DNA from 3 places in the Gryllotalpicola sp. CP2-P1 genome. Region 1 is predicted to be linked to each of the others. Evidence: predicted binding sites of a transcription regulator. Region 1 holds the regulator's gene; each other region holds the start of a gene.
What was found. The regulator HspR, encoded in region 1, represses chaperone genes until heat shock. The targets are predictions, from matches to a motif close to AAGTTGAGTCNNNNNGACTCAACTT.
Positions count from the first base shown of each region.

Region 2: a site for HspR is predicted at 1,594-1,618, ahead of ACM2XV_RS02120 (Hsp20/alpha crystallin family protein). Genes of this name have one in related genera too.
Region 3: a site for HspR is predicted at 2,340-2,364, ahead of ACM2XV_RS09035 (Hsp20/alpha crystallin family protein). Genes of this name have one in related genera too.

Region 1 is NZ_JBLRDT010000103.1:2,038-6,446, reverse strand. Features, by position in the region: gene ACM2XV_RS09360 (DEAD/DEAH box helicase) at 1-214, opposite strand, end outside; gene ACM2XV_RS09355 (hypothetical protein) at 256-738, opposite strand; gene ACM2XV_RS09350 (hypothetical protein) at 760-1,239, opposite strand; gene ACM2XV_RS09345 (heat shock protein transcriptional repressor HspR) at 1,328-1,753, opposite strand; gene ACM2XV_RS09340 (DnaJ C-terminal domain-containing protein) at 1,777-2,775, opposite strand; gene ACM2XV_RS09335 (nucleotide exchange factor GrpE) at 2,900-3,586, opposite strand; gene dnaK (molecular chaperone DnaK) at 3,591-4,409, opposite strand, start outside.
Region 2 is NZ_JBLRDT010000013.1:3,686-8,094, reverse strand. Features, by position in the region: gene ACM2XV_RS02125 (NADP-dependent oxidoreductase) at 88-1,044, shown strand; gene ACM2XV_RS02120 (Hsp20/alpha crystallin family protein) at 1,113-1,565, opposite strand; gene ACM2XV_RS02115 (hypothetical protein) at 1,727-2,143, shown strand; gene ACM2XV_RS02110 (alpha/beta hydrolase) at 2,187-3,122, shown strand; gene ACM2XV_RS02105 (APC family permease) at 3,091-4,409, opposite strand, start outside.
Region 3 is NZ_JBLRDT010000097.1:5,287-9,695, reverse strand. Features, by position in the region: gene ACM2XV_RS09055 (pyridoxamine 5'-phosphate oxidase family protein) at 1-506, opposite strand, end outside; tRNA gene ACM2XV_RS09050 (tRNA-Arg) at 567-638, shown strand; gene ACM2XV_RS09045 (hypothetical protein) at 762-1,109, shown strand; gene ACM2XV_RS09040 (SdpI family protein) at 1,220-1,543, opposite strand; gene ACM2XV_RS09035 (Hsp20/alpha crystallin family protein) at 2,375-2,914, shown strand; gene ACM2XV_RS09030 (peroxiredoxin) at 3,021-3,659, shown strand; gene ACM2XV_RS09025 (glutaredoxin family protein) at 3,656-3,973, shown strand; gene trxA (thioredoxin) at 3,970-4,409, shown strand, end outside.

The DNA of each region.
Region 1 (4,409 bases):
GGCCGGCCTGCTCGGTCAGGAAGACCTCGCACCGGTACGGCGTCTCTTCGGAGCCGGCGACCGTTCCCTCGAGCACCCGCTGGCCGGCATCCCAGGCGAGTCGATGAATGGACCCGTCGCGCGCGTACGGGCGGGCACGCTCGAGCGCCCCCTCGCCGACGAAGTCGCGCACATAGCTGAGCGCGACGGCGGGGAGTCGCTCGGAGCCAGGCACGCCCACCATGCTGGCACGCGCCGCCGACACTGCGCCGGGCGTCAGCGTCGCGGCGGGAAGACCTCGGGGTGCTCACGCGCGAGCTGCATGACCGCGCCCGGGCGGTATTCGAGCACGTTGGCGAACGCCGCGTACGTCGTGGCGGGCTCGACCGTGCGCACGAGCCGCCACATGCGGCGCTTCGCGCCCCGCTCGGCGCCGAGCGAGCAGTAGTAGAGAACGACGCCGGTCAGCAGCAGCATCGTGCCGAAGAATGCCCCGATGCCGGGGCCGCCCCATGCGATGAGGCCGATGACGACGAGCACGACACCGACCGCCGTTCCCCAGATGAAGAACTGCCCCGCCAGCCCGGCGAGGATCGCCCCGCGCCCGTAGCGCCGCGCGAGACGATCGCCGAAGTACGGCGCCCAGTGCCGTCGCCTGTCGCGAGCGTTCTGCCACGTGGTGACGAAGAACAGGCGGAAGATCGTCGGCTGCCCTGCCGCGGGTTCTGGTCGCGCGCCCCCCGGCGCGGAATCCGTCATGCCGCGACTCTATCGACGACATCAGCCGCGCGGCGGGAAGACCTCGGGGTTCGCCTGTGCGATCGCGCGCAGCCTGCTCGGGTCATAGTCGAGGTACTCGTGCAGCTCGCCGCGCGACGCCCGCGGATTCACCGTGCGCAGGTGCGCGAGCAGCTCGGTGACGGCCCCGCGCCGTGAGGCGAGGCCCACGTAATAGAGCACGAGCCCGGTGAAGATCGCGAGCAGTCCGGCGGCCACGCCGATCGGTATGCCTGCGCGGTTGCCGATGGCGAAGGAACCGGCCACGACGAGGACGACGCCGCCGATGAATCCCCACACATAGAACTGGATGGCGAGGCCGAAGAAGAGCGGCATCCGCGCATACTTGCGCGCGAGGCGCGGGCCCATCACCGATGTCCACGTCGATCGCACGCCGCGCGCGTTCGCCACGGGGTGGAGATAGACCGACGGCAGGGTGGCGAGGGCGCGGTAGAACTCGTCATCGTCGGCGGCGTCGGTCATGAGGCGACCCTAGCGGTCGCCGCCGTGGCCCGGCATCCGCACGCTGCGCACAACGCCGCGCGGGCGGGCTCGCGAGCAGGCGGGCGGGTCAGTCCAGCGGGCCCCACGGGCGCCACACGACCACCTGGTCGCGGCGCTCGGTGCGCGTGCCCGCGCGCATCGGCACGACCTCGCCGGTGAGGCCGGAGGCGAAGACGCGGCGGCCCGGCCGCTGCATCAGGGCGTCGGCCAGCGTCGACTCGAGCTCGCGCACCCGCTGCTGCAGCGCGCGCACCTCGTTCTCGAGCGAGAGGACGCGGCGGATGCCCTCGAGCGAGACGCCCTCGGCCGAGAGCCGGGCGATCTCGCGCAGCTGCGCAACGTCGCGCAGCGAGTACCTGCGCGACTTGCCCGCGGTGCGGGTCGGCTCGACGAGGCCGAGGCGATCGTACTGGCGCAGGGTCTGGGGATGCAGCTCCGCGAGCTCCGCCGCAGCGGCGATCGCGAACAGCGGAGTGTCCTGATCGACGTCCATTTCGTGCACCTTGGTTACTTCACTCAATCACGCGCCCGCGCGAGCAGGTCTTCGCGCGGATTCTCCTTCGGAAGCTTGCTCGCGAACTCGAGCAGCGCGTTCTCGGCCTCGGCCGACAGGTGCGACGGCACGGCCACCTGCACGACGGCGAGCAGATCGCCCGTGCCCTTGTCGGTCTTCACGCCGCGGCCCTTGACGCGCAGCACGCGGCCAGAGGGCGTGCCGGGGGCGACCTTGAGCTTCACGGGCGCGCCCTCGAGCGTCGGCACCTCGATCGTCGCGCCGAGCGCGGCCTCGACGAAGGTCACCGGAACGTTGACGCGCAGGTTGAGCCCGTCGCGCTCGAAGACCGGATGCTTGCGCACGCTCACATGGAGGATCAGGTCGCCGGCCTCGCCGCCGTCGGGGCTCGGGTAACCGCGACCGCGCAGACGGATCTTCTGCCCGTCGGAGACCCCGGCGGGGATCTTCACCTTGATCGGCTTGCCGCCGGCTCCGCTCAGGCTGAGCGTCTCGCCGCGCGTGGCGGCGAGGAAGTCGAGCGTCGTCGACGCCTCGAGGTTCTGGCCGCGGGTCGGGCCGCCGTAGCCGCGGAAGCCACCGGACGTCTGGCCGAAGCGGCCGCCGCCGAACAGCCCGCCGAGCAGGTCGTCGTAGTCGGCCCCGCCGGTCTGATAGCTGAAGCCGCCCGTGCGGCCCGGGCCGGCGCCGCCGCCGAACATCGAGCCGAAGACATCCTCGAAGCCGCCCGCGCCGCCGGAGCCGGGAGCGGTGAACCGCGCCCCGGACCCCATGGCACGGATCTGGTCGTACTCCGCGCGCTGGTCCTTGTCTGACAGCACCGAGTACGCCTCGCTGATCTCCTTGAAGCGCGCCTCAGCTGCGGCATCCCCGGGGTTCGAATCGGGGTGGTACTGCCGCGCGAGCTTGCGATAGGTCTTCTTCAGCTCGGCCTCTGACGCGTCTTTGCTGACGCCGAGCACCTTGTAGAAGTCCTTGTCGAACCAGTCCTGACTGGCCAACGCGCCTCCTTGATGAGTACCGATGGTCGAGTAGGTCGCTCTGCGACCGTACCGAGACTTTTTCCTGCGTGAGAAGGGTCTCGATACGCTCGCTGCGCTCGCTACTCGACCACCGGGTGAGTGGTTATTCGGATGGGGTGGCGACGACCACGCGCGCCACGCGCACGAGGGTCGAGCCCACGGTGTAGCCGGTCTCGACCACGTCGAGAACGGTCGTCTCGGTCGCGCCGGGGGTGGGCTGCTGGAAGATCGCCTCGTGCTTCTGCGGGTCGAAGACCTCGCCGACCTCGCCGAACGGCTTGACGCCGAGCTTGTCGACGGCGCCGCGCAGCTTGGCCGCGATGGTCTGGAACGCGCCCTCGCCCTCGAGGTCGCCGTGCTTCTGGGCACGGTCGAGGTCGTCGAGCACGGGCAGCAGCACCTTGACCGCGTCGCGCACGGCGCGCTCGCGCACCTGCTCGCGCTCGCTCTCGGTGCGGCGGCGGTAGTTCGCGTACTCGGCGGTCACCCGCTTGAGGTCCGCGAGGTGCTCGGCGCTCGGGTCGGATTCCTCGGCCTCGGCGGCCGCGAGGATGTCCTCGACGAACAGCTCGTCGTCGCCGTTCTCGGTGCCGCCTGCGCCTTCCTGCTGATCGCCTGCCGAACCGGCAGAGCCGTCGGCTGCGGCCCCCTCAGGGGACGAGGCGTCGGCCTCGCCCCCCTCGGCGGCTTCCGGCTGGCGCAGCTTCCCGGTCTCGGGGTCGATGCGCCGCTTGTCGCGGACGATCGGCTCCTCGCGCTGTTCGTGCTTGTCGCTGTTCTCGTCCGTCATCGCCTTACTTCTTCTCGTCCTCGTCGTCGACGACCTCGGCGTCGACCACGTCCTCGTCGGAGGCGCCGTCGGCGGAGGCATCCGCGCTCTCGCCCTGCGCACCGGCGGCCTGCTCGGCCTGGCCCGACGCGTAGATCGCCTCGCCCAGCTTCTGCTGGCTCTGCGAGAGCTTCTCGAACGCGGTCTTCACGGCCTCGTCGTCCTCGCCGGCGAGCGCGGTCTTGAGCGCGTCGACATCGCCCTGGACGTCGGACTTGACGTCCTCGGGCAGCTTGTCCTCGTTGTCCTTGATGAGCTTCTCGATCGAGTAGACGAGCTGCTCGGCCGAGTTGCGCACCTCGGCGGACTCGCGGCGGCGCTTGTCCTCGGCGGCGTGCTCCTCGGCCTCCTTGACCATGCGCTCGATGTCCTCCTTCGGCAGCGACGAGCCGCCGGTGATGGTCATCGACTGCTCCTTGCCGGTGCCCTTGTCCTTCGCGGACACGTGCACGATGCCGTTGGCGTCGATGTCGAAGGTGACCTCGATCTGGGGGACGCCGCGGGGCGCGGGCGCGATGCCGGTCAGCTCGAAGGTGCCGAGCGCCTTGTTGTCGCGCGTGAAGTCGCGCTCGCCCTGGAAGACCTGGATGGCCACGGACGGCTGGTTGTCGTCGGCCGTGGTGAAGGTCTCGCTGCGCTTGGTCGGGATGGCAGTGTTGCGCTCGATGAGCTTGGTCATGATGCCGCCCTTGGTCTCGATGCCGAGGCTCAGGGGGGTGACGTCGATGAGCAACACGTCCTTGCGCTCGCCCTTGAGGACGCCCGCCTGCAGAGCGGCGCCGAC
Region 2 (4,409 bases), on a different contig from region 1:
CTAGGCCACGATCGGCGAGGAGGCCGCCGCGGCGGTCCAAGCGGCCGGGCGCCGCACCCGCCCGCCGCAAGATGAGAGGCTGGCTCTATGGCCCGATTTGCGCGATTCGACCGATTCGGCCCGACGGCAGAGGTGCTGCGCATCGTCGACGAGGAGCCCCCGCACCCCGGCCCGGGCGAGGTGCGCGTGCACGTGTGCGCCAACGGGCTCAACCCGGTCGACTACAAGATCATGCACTCGGCGCAGTCCGCGGCCAACTACGGCATCACGGACCCGGCCGCGACGCCTGGTGGCACGGGGGTGGGGTTCGACTTCGCGGGCGACATCGACGAGGTGGGCGAGGGCGTCACCCGCTTTAGGCTCGGCGAGGCCGTGCTCGGCGGGCGCCGCCACCGCGCGATCGGCGACTTCGTGATCATCGCCGCAGAAGGCGCGGATGCCGAGCGCGACGGCGTCCTCATCGAGAAGCCAGAGGCGCTCGACTACGACACGGCAGGGGCCCTGCCGGTCGCAGGGCGCACGGCGATCGCGGCACTCGACCGTGTCGGCGCGGGCCCCGGCGATACGGTGCTCGTGAGTGCCGCCGCCGGGGGAGTGGGCGTGATCGCGGCGCAGCTCGCGGTTCTCCGCGGCGCGACCGTGATCGGCACGGCGAGCGAGCGCAACCACGAGTTCCTGCGCGAGCTGGGCGTCACGCCCGTCGCCTACGGCGACGGCCTGGTCGAGAGGCTGAGGGATGCCGCGCCCCAGGGTTTCACCGCCGCGCTCGACAACAACGGGCCCGACTCGGTCGACGCCGCGCTCGCCCTGGGCGTGCCGCTCGAGCGCATCAACACGATCGCCGCCCGCGGCCATCGCGGCGCACAGGGCGTCGGCAACCCGCAGGCGACGATGGAGCAGTTCGGCGAGATCGTGCGCCTCGTCGCCGACGGGCAGGTCACGGTGCCGATCGAGGCGATCTACCCGATCGAGCGGCTCGCCGAGGCATACGCGCGCCTCGAGACCGGCCACGTGCGCGGCAAGCTCGTCGCGGTGACGAGGTAGCGCAGGCGAGGCATCCGCCCCCGATACGAGAAAGACCCCGGCGAACCGGGGTCCTTCTGCTTCCGTGCTTATGCGCCAGCGGGCTCGCTGTGCGCCTCTTCGACGGCGGGGTGCGTCGTCTCGGCGCGCGAGCTCACGGCGATCTTGCGCGGCTTGGCCTTCTCGCTCATCGGGATCGTGATCGAGAGCACGCCGTTCGAGTAGTCGGCGGTGATGTTCTCGGTGTCGATGCCCTGGCCGAGGCTCAGCTGGCGCAGGAACGTGCCGCCCTGGCGCTCGCGGGTCAGCCACTTGACGCCCTCGCCCGTCGCCAGCGTGCGCTGGGCGCGGATGGTCAGCAGCTGGCCGTCGACGTCGATGTCGACCGAGCCCGGGTCGATGCCCGGCAGGTCAGCAGACAGGACGTAGGTCTCGCCGTCCTTGTAGAGGTCCATCGGCATGAGCCGCGGGCCGGCGGGGCGGTCGAGGAACGAGCCCGCCAGGCGGTCGAACTCGCGGAAGGGATCGAAGTTCATTGCCATGTGAATCAGCTCCTTCTCTGTAGTCCCAAGGTTGAGCCACCTCGACTCAACTAGGACTGACATTAGCACTCGAACACCGAGAGTGCCAGATCCATTCCGCCATACCCGACGTTCAGCGGGCACCCGGCTCCCGGTCGGTTTCGCGGGGTCATAATGAGCGTGTGATCGGAAGCTCACTCGCTCGGCAATTGCGGGATGCCGGGTTGGAATGGCATCCCGCTCCGGGCGACTTCTTCCGCATCGAAGGCCCCGAATTCGCCTCAGACGAGACGTTCACCGTCTCGGACATGACCATCGAGCCGCACGAGTTCGACACAGGCACGATCCTCGGCTTCAACGGAACGACCGAGTGGGCGCTCGACTCCGTCGCGCTCGAGCAGGCGCTGTGGCTGCCTCGCGAGGATCAGCTGCGCGAGCGCCTCGGCGGCGCGTTCCGGGCACTGACCGCGCGTCCCGACGGCGCCTGGCGCGTCACGACGCACAGCGGTGGCGCAGACCACGACTTCGAGGCCGCCGACGCGGCATCCGCATATGCATTCGCTCTTCTGGCGCTGATCGATGTCACGGCGCTCCGGTAGCCGCTCGGCGCCCTTCCCGGTCGGTCCCTGGCTATGGACCGCCATGATGCTGCCCTTCGCGCCGTGGCAGTCGCGCAAGCTCAACGCGACGCCGGTGAGCACGGTCGACTACCTCCTCGACGTCGACTACGTCGGCGACGGCCACCCCGGTCACCGGCTCGACGTGCTGACGCCGCATCGCGAAGCCGGAGACACCGCGGCGCTCCCGGTGTACGTCTACTTCCACGGCGGCGGCTGGACGAGCGGCGACAAGTCGGCGCTCACCAAGTACTGCGCCGTGCAGGCGGCCACCGGCATCGTCGTCGTGAACGTCAACTATCGCCGCGCCGGACTGCGCGGCGGCGGCTTCGGCATGCGGCACATGCTGAACGACGCGAACGAGGCGCTGCGCTGGGTGGTCGCCCACATCGCCGAGCACGGCGGAGACCCGAGCACGATCGTGCTCGGGGGCGACTCCGCCGGGGCGCAGATCGCCGCCCTGCTCGGCGCGACCACGACCCGGCCCGAGCTGGCCTCGCACTTCCGCCTGCGCCCCGCCGTCACCCGCGAGGAGCTCGGCGGCCTGGTGCTGCACTGCGGCGCGGTCGACTTCTCCGTCGTCTTCGAGCCGGGGTTCATCATGAGCCACGACTTCGTGCGCATGCTGCTTCCCGGCTATCGCAGGCACCGCATGAAGCCGGCGTCGCTGCAGCGCGCATCGCGCTGGCTGAGTCCCATCGAATGGGTCGACGAAAGCTTCCCGCCGGTGCTCGTCACGACCAGCGAGCGTGACATCTTCTACCGCGCGAACGTCAACTTCGTGAAGGCGGCGGAGCGCGCGGGCATCCCCGTCGAGTTCGTCAGCTACGGCTGGGACGCGCGCAACACCGAGCACACGTGGCAGCAGGACGCCGGCCACCCCGAGTCGGTCGAGGTGTACGAGCGCCTCCAGCACTTCATCGGGCAGGTCAGCTCACGTGTACGATCGGCCGACGCTTAGGGTTCTTCTCGGCTTCGCGCAGCACCTCGCGCGTGACGGGCGCGATCTCGCCGGTGCCGTCGAGCAGGAAGCGCGCCATGTTCGAGATCGGGTTGCCCTCGTTCCACTGGAAGTAGATGCTCGGCACGATGCCGGTCAGCTCGCGGATCTCGAGCAGCACCGCGGCGATGGCGTTCGGCACCGAGATGCTCTCGAGCTGCAGCACGCGGTAGCCGTGCTTCTCGACGCCCCGCACGAGCAGCGGCTCGACGAAGTCGGAGGCGTCCTGCTGCACGCGCGGCTTCGGCAGCACCTCGATGAAGAGCAGCCGGGCGCCCTGCGGGATGTGGCTGAAGTAGCGCTCCGACTTGCTCTTGGCGCTGTACTCGTCCTTCGTGTCGGGGCCCGGCTCGTGCGCGACGATGCGGATCACACCGGACTCGTCCTCGGCGTCCTCCAGCAGCCACGCCTCGGCGACGGCGTCGAAGGTCACGTCTGAGGCTCGCAGCTCGAACGAGCGCTTGGCGCGCGAGACGAGCGAGATGACGAGGATCGCGAGGATGAACAGCGCGGCGATGCGCACGCCGTCCGGCCGTTCGATGACGTTCACGACCGTCGAGTACAGGAACGCCACGGTGACGAAGCCGAACGACCAGATCCGTGCGCGCTGCCGGTGGCGGAACGCCGAGATCGTCACCGCGAGGGCGGCCGAGCACATCAGCACGAGCACGCCCGTGGCGTACGCCCCGCCCTGCGCGTCGACGTTCGCGCGGAAGACCAGGGTGATCAGGAAGCCGATCAGGGCGAACACGACGACGAGCGGGCGCACCGCGCTCGCCCACTGCGGCGCCATGCCGTAGCGCGGCAGGTAGCGCGGCACCAGGTTGAGCAGGCCGGCCATCGCGGATGCCCCGGCGAACCACAGGATGAGGATGGTCGACAGGTCGTAGACGCTGCCGAACGCCGGCCCGAGGTACTCGTGCGCGAGATAGGCCAGGGCGCGGCCGTTCGCCGGGCCGCCCGCCTGGAAGGCCTTCTGGGGAATGAGCAGCGTCGTCGCGAGGCTCGACGTGATGAGGAACGCGCTCATGATCGCAGCGGCGGTGGCGAGCAGGCGCTTCGTGCCGCGGATGCGGCCCATCGGCAGCTTCCCGGTGTCGTGGGGGCCGCCCTTGATCTGCGGCATCACCGCCACCCCGGTCTCGAAGCCGGACATGCCGAGCGCCAGCTTGGGGAAGACGAGCAGTGAGATGCCGATGACCTGCGCCCAGTTGCCGTTCTGGCGGAACATCGCCGCCCACCAGTCGT
Region 3 (4,409 bases), on a different contig from region 1:
TGATATGCGAAGGCCTTCGAGGCGGCGATGCGGAAGGCGACCGAGCCGTCGTCGACCAGTTCGTCGACGAAGTGCGCCCACTCGGGGCCCTCGACAGGGACGTAGTGATCGATCATCGCCTGCCGCAGCGGCGCGGCCCGGCCGTCGCCGAACGGCATGATCTCGACCTCGCCGTGGACGATGAGCTGCGTCGTCTCATCGGGAAGCCACGTGGCGCTCACGGCGGCATTCCGCCGCAGGTGGGCGGTGCGCACTGCCGCCGCGCCCGACGAGAACCAGAGCTCGCCGTGCAGCAGGTAGCCGTCGACGGCCCCGGCGATGGGGCGGCCATCGCGGGAGACCGTGGCGACGGTGAGGAGCCGCATGCCCGGCATCCGCTCGATGAGCTCGCTCGCGCTCATCAGCACGTCGTCGGTGAAGATCTGGCGCAGGTGCGGCCCAGCTTGGGCGATGCTGTGGTCGAGCAGTGCCTGCAGCGCCGCGACCTCGTCAGCCGTCTCGAACATGCCGCAAGTAGAGCACGGGCCACCGACATCGGCGGGCGCTCCGATAAGATTGACCAGCCGGCCTCTGTAGCTCAATGGAAGAGCAGCTCCGTCCTAAGGAGAGGGTTGGGGGTTCGAGTCCCTCCAGGGGCACGCGACGTAGAACCCTGGTTCGCCTCGAAAACACTGGCGATTCGGAGCTCTCTCTGTCTTGCGAGGGGCATCTGCCCACATTTGCCCACACCTGCATCCGCATCTGCGGCGCTTATCTCGGGAGTGATCGTGCGCGCCGCTCTCCGCTCGACCTATAGGTGGACAGACCGCGAGGCGCACGCCGAAGGGCATGTGGCGCGGGCCTCGCTTGAGGCGCGGATCCCGGAGGGTTTCGAGCTCGCGCATGTCCGGTCTATCGACCGGAAGGGCGGCCAGCCCGTCACCGTCGAGGCTGAGGCACACAGCCGGGTCACGCGCGAACTGACGATCGGGGCTCCAAGCTACGGTGAGGTGAAGGCGAAGCTGGCGGAGCAGGTCCCCGACGGCTGGGAGATCCTCTACTCAATCGCTGTCGACTTATCCACAGCCCGGCCGAATGTCGGCAGTGCGCTCGACGATGCACGCATGTAGCTTCAACTGATCCAGCTCGGTGAGCACGACCGGATCACGCTCGATGACGGCCGGCAGGTGCGGCACATCATCCACCGCGGGTCGCCTCGGCCAGTGAACCAACAGCCTTCTTAAGGAGCCAGGCGCCGGGCGGCGCGAGAAGCGCACGCGGCACCGACACCAAGTGCCAGCACCGTGGAGACAAGGGAGAGACCGAGAGCGGCGATGTAGGCAACTGGGGCGAGCTGCAAAGGGACGGACAACACCGCGATTGCCGCCGCCGCCACCAGGAAGGGCGCCATGACCTTGCGCGCCACGACATGGCCCGCGTGCCACGCGTCCTCGCTCCTCATCAGAGACGGCAGACGGATGCCCGCGAAGTGGCTTCTGCTCGCGCCATTGGCGGCCTGAGACACGACTGCCCAGATAACCGAATCGATGACGATCAGAAGCACAGCGCACCCAACCGCCGCGAACCAACCCGGACTCGTCACGTGCGTGCACCTCCATATCGAAACTCGGGCTCGGCCCTCACCGCCCGAAAGCAAAGGCAACACCCACTATCCAGTCAAGCGCATCTACACGACCACATCACGAGGGTGCAGCAGCGCGACCTGGATGTCGTCGACGTCTTCCGGGGAGACGGCGACCTGGCAGCGCTCGCATCACCGCTGATTGAAGGTCGGGTGCGCCTCCATTGGCTCGAGACACTGCAGCAGTTCGGCGCGGCACGAGCCGGCAGTACGCGGCGTTGTCGCTGCCCTTGAACGACAGTGCGGGCCTCAGGTGGTTGCCCTCGGCGGGGTGGGTGAGCGCGGCGTAGGCCGTGTACTGCCTTCGCATGCGGGTCGACGAGCAGCTTGTCGGCGTCGAGCCTGAGGTCAGGGGCCGGGTCCCCAGGGGCCGGGCGCGCAGCCCGAAGCAGGCGCCGGCGCCGACGTCGGGCACGAAGTCGGGGAGCACCCAGCTGGCGCGGTGGCGTGGCTCGCGCAGACGCTCGATCCCGTCCTCGCCGACCGGGCAGAACTAGACCGCCTTGGCGGTCGGAGTGGACGGCCGCGTTCACGCCGCCCGCGGCGGGCGTGACGCCGAGCGGAGCGCGCCGCGAGTCGAACGGGGCAGGCATGTCTTTCGCGTCGTCTCGCTGGGACTCCGACCATCTCAGAGCGGGGTCTACGGCCAAGCTACCGCTCGGAGAAATTATCTGATTCGCGGGAATAGTGACGGATGCTCGAGCGTCACTCATGGCAGAAGTTGAGCCATCCCGACTCAGGAATTGGAGGTTGATGATGCTGTTCGATGTGTTGAATGAGTTCGACCGACTCGGCTCGGCGTTGTTCTCCGCCATGAACGGGGCGCAGGCGCCGGTAGGGGTGCCGCTGGATCTGCACCGCGAGTCGGATCGCTACGTGTTGAGCGCCGACCTTCCGGGAGTTGACCCGAAGTCGATCGACGTGTCCATCGATGGGCAGTGGCTGACGGTTCGAGCCGAACGCTCGAGCGACTCTGAGAAGAAGGATGGTCACTGGCTGGTGCGCGAGCGCTCCGACGCGTCCGTCCTGCGGCGGGTCGCGCTGGGCCAGGATGCCGATGTCGAACACGTCGAGGCGAGCTACGGTGACGGCGTTCTCCGCGTCACGATTCCGATCGCCGAGCACGCGCGACCGCGCAAGATCCAGGTCGCTACCGGCCGTGCGTCGCAGCGCGCCCTGGCCGGAAGCACGGCATCGAGCGAGGCACCAGCGAGCGTCGGCGCCAGCGCCGAGCACGAGGAGGCGGGTTCGAAGCAGGGAAAAGCCGAACCCGCGCATTCGCTGGTGCACTGACCAGGCACCTTCCGTGGGGCCGCCGTTCCGGTGGCCCCACGAAGCGGGTGCGCGGGAGGGTCACGATTCCTGTCCGCCGGCACGCACGCGTGAGGGGAGCAGCGTGATGGATGCGTTCGCGCTCGTCGACGGATTCGACGTTGACAAGGCCGCAGTGCCCACCAATGACGCCGCCGGGGTTGATGTTCGCGAGCTGTACCGAACGGCTCCGCCGATGGAGGGGGAGCGCGTTGCGGGCGGCCTCCCCGTGGGCACGCCGGCGCCCGACTTCAGCCTTCCCGACGCGAGCGGAAGGGTGGTGCGTCTGTCGGACTTCCGCGGGCGACCCGTTGCGCTCGTGTTCTACCCCTTGGACTGGAGCCCGGGTTGCAGCGTCCAGCTCGATCTGTACCAACAAGAGATCGCCGAATTCGAATCCCGGGGGATCCAGCTGATCGGCATCTCGGCCGACTCGATATACAGCCACGGGGCCTGGGCCGCGGTGCGCGGCATCAGGTATCCGCTGCTCTCCGATTTTCACCCGAAGGGCGAGACTGCCCGCGCGTACAACGTGTGGCGCGTACGGAACGGCTTCAGTGAGCGAGCCGTGTATCTGATCGACGATGAGGGCGTCATCCGCTGGGCGCACGTTTCGCCGCAACTTCACCATCTCCCGGACTTTGACGAGCTGGTCGCTGCGCTCGAAACCATCAAGGCGCCCGAGACCGGCTCAGCCCCGATCGAAAGCGAAGGTGAACGACAATGACTCTCTTCGACGTGATGGCTCCCACCCGGCCCATGGCTGAGCGTGCCGCCCGGCAGGCGGTGGACGTGCCCGTCGCGATCTATGGCAACAGCTGGTGCGGGATCACCCAGATGACCCGCCGTGCGCTCGACCGCGCGGGAATCGAGTATCACTACGTGGACCTGGACCGCCATCCCGATGTGAACCGGAAGCTGCAACTGCTGGGTCGCGGACGCGCGCGCACGCCGCTCGTCTACGTCGGCGGCGAATGGTTGATGGCCCCCGGCCTGCCGCAGTTGCAGCGGGCGCTCGCGCGCCACGGGGTGAACCTGTGACCGTGACGCAGGCATCCGCTGTCGTCGCCTGCCCGGCCTGCGGCACCCGCAATCGCGTGCCGCAGGCCCGCGAGGGTCGCGTGCGCTGCGCCAGTTGTCACGCCGACCTTCCGTGGCTCGTCTCGGCCGACGACGCGACCTTCGACGAAGCGGTGGCGCGCAGCTCGCTGCCCGTGCTGGTCGACGTGTGGGCGCCGTGGTGCGGCCCCTGCCGGGCGATCGCGCCCGTCGTCGAGCAGCTCGCCACTGAGAACGCGGGCCGACTCAAGGTCGTCAAGCTCAATGCCGACGAATCCCCGGGTGTCGCCGCACGACACCAGGTCACGGGCATCCCCACGCTCTTGTTCTATGCCGGCGGCCGCGAGACCTCACGCACCGTCGGCGCCGCCCCCGCACAGCAACTGCGCGACTGGGTCGGCACTTCTTTGCAGGCGGT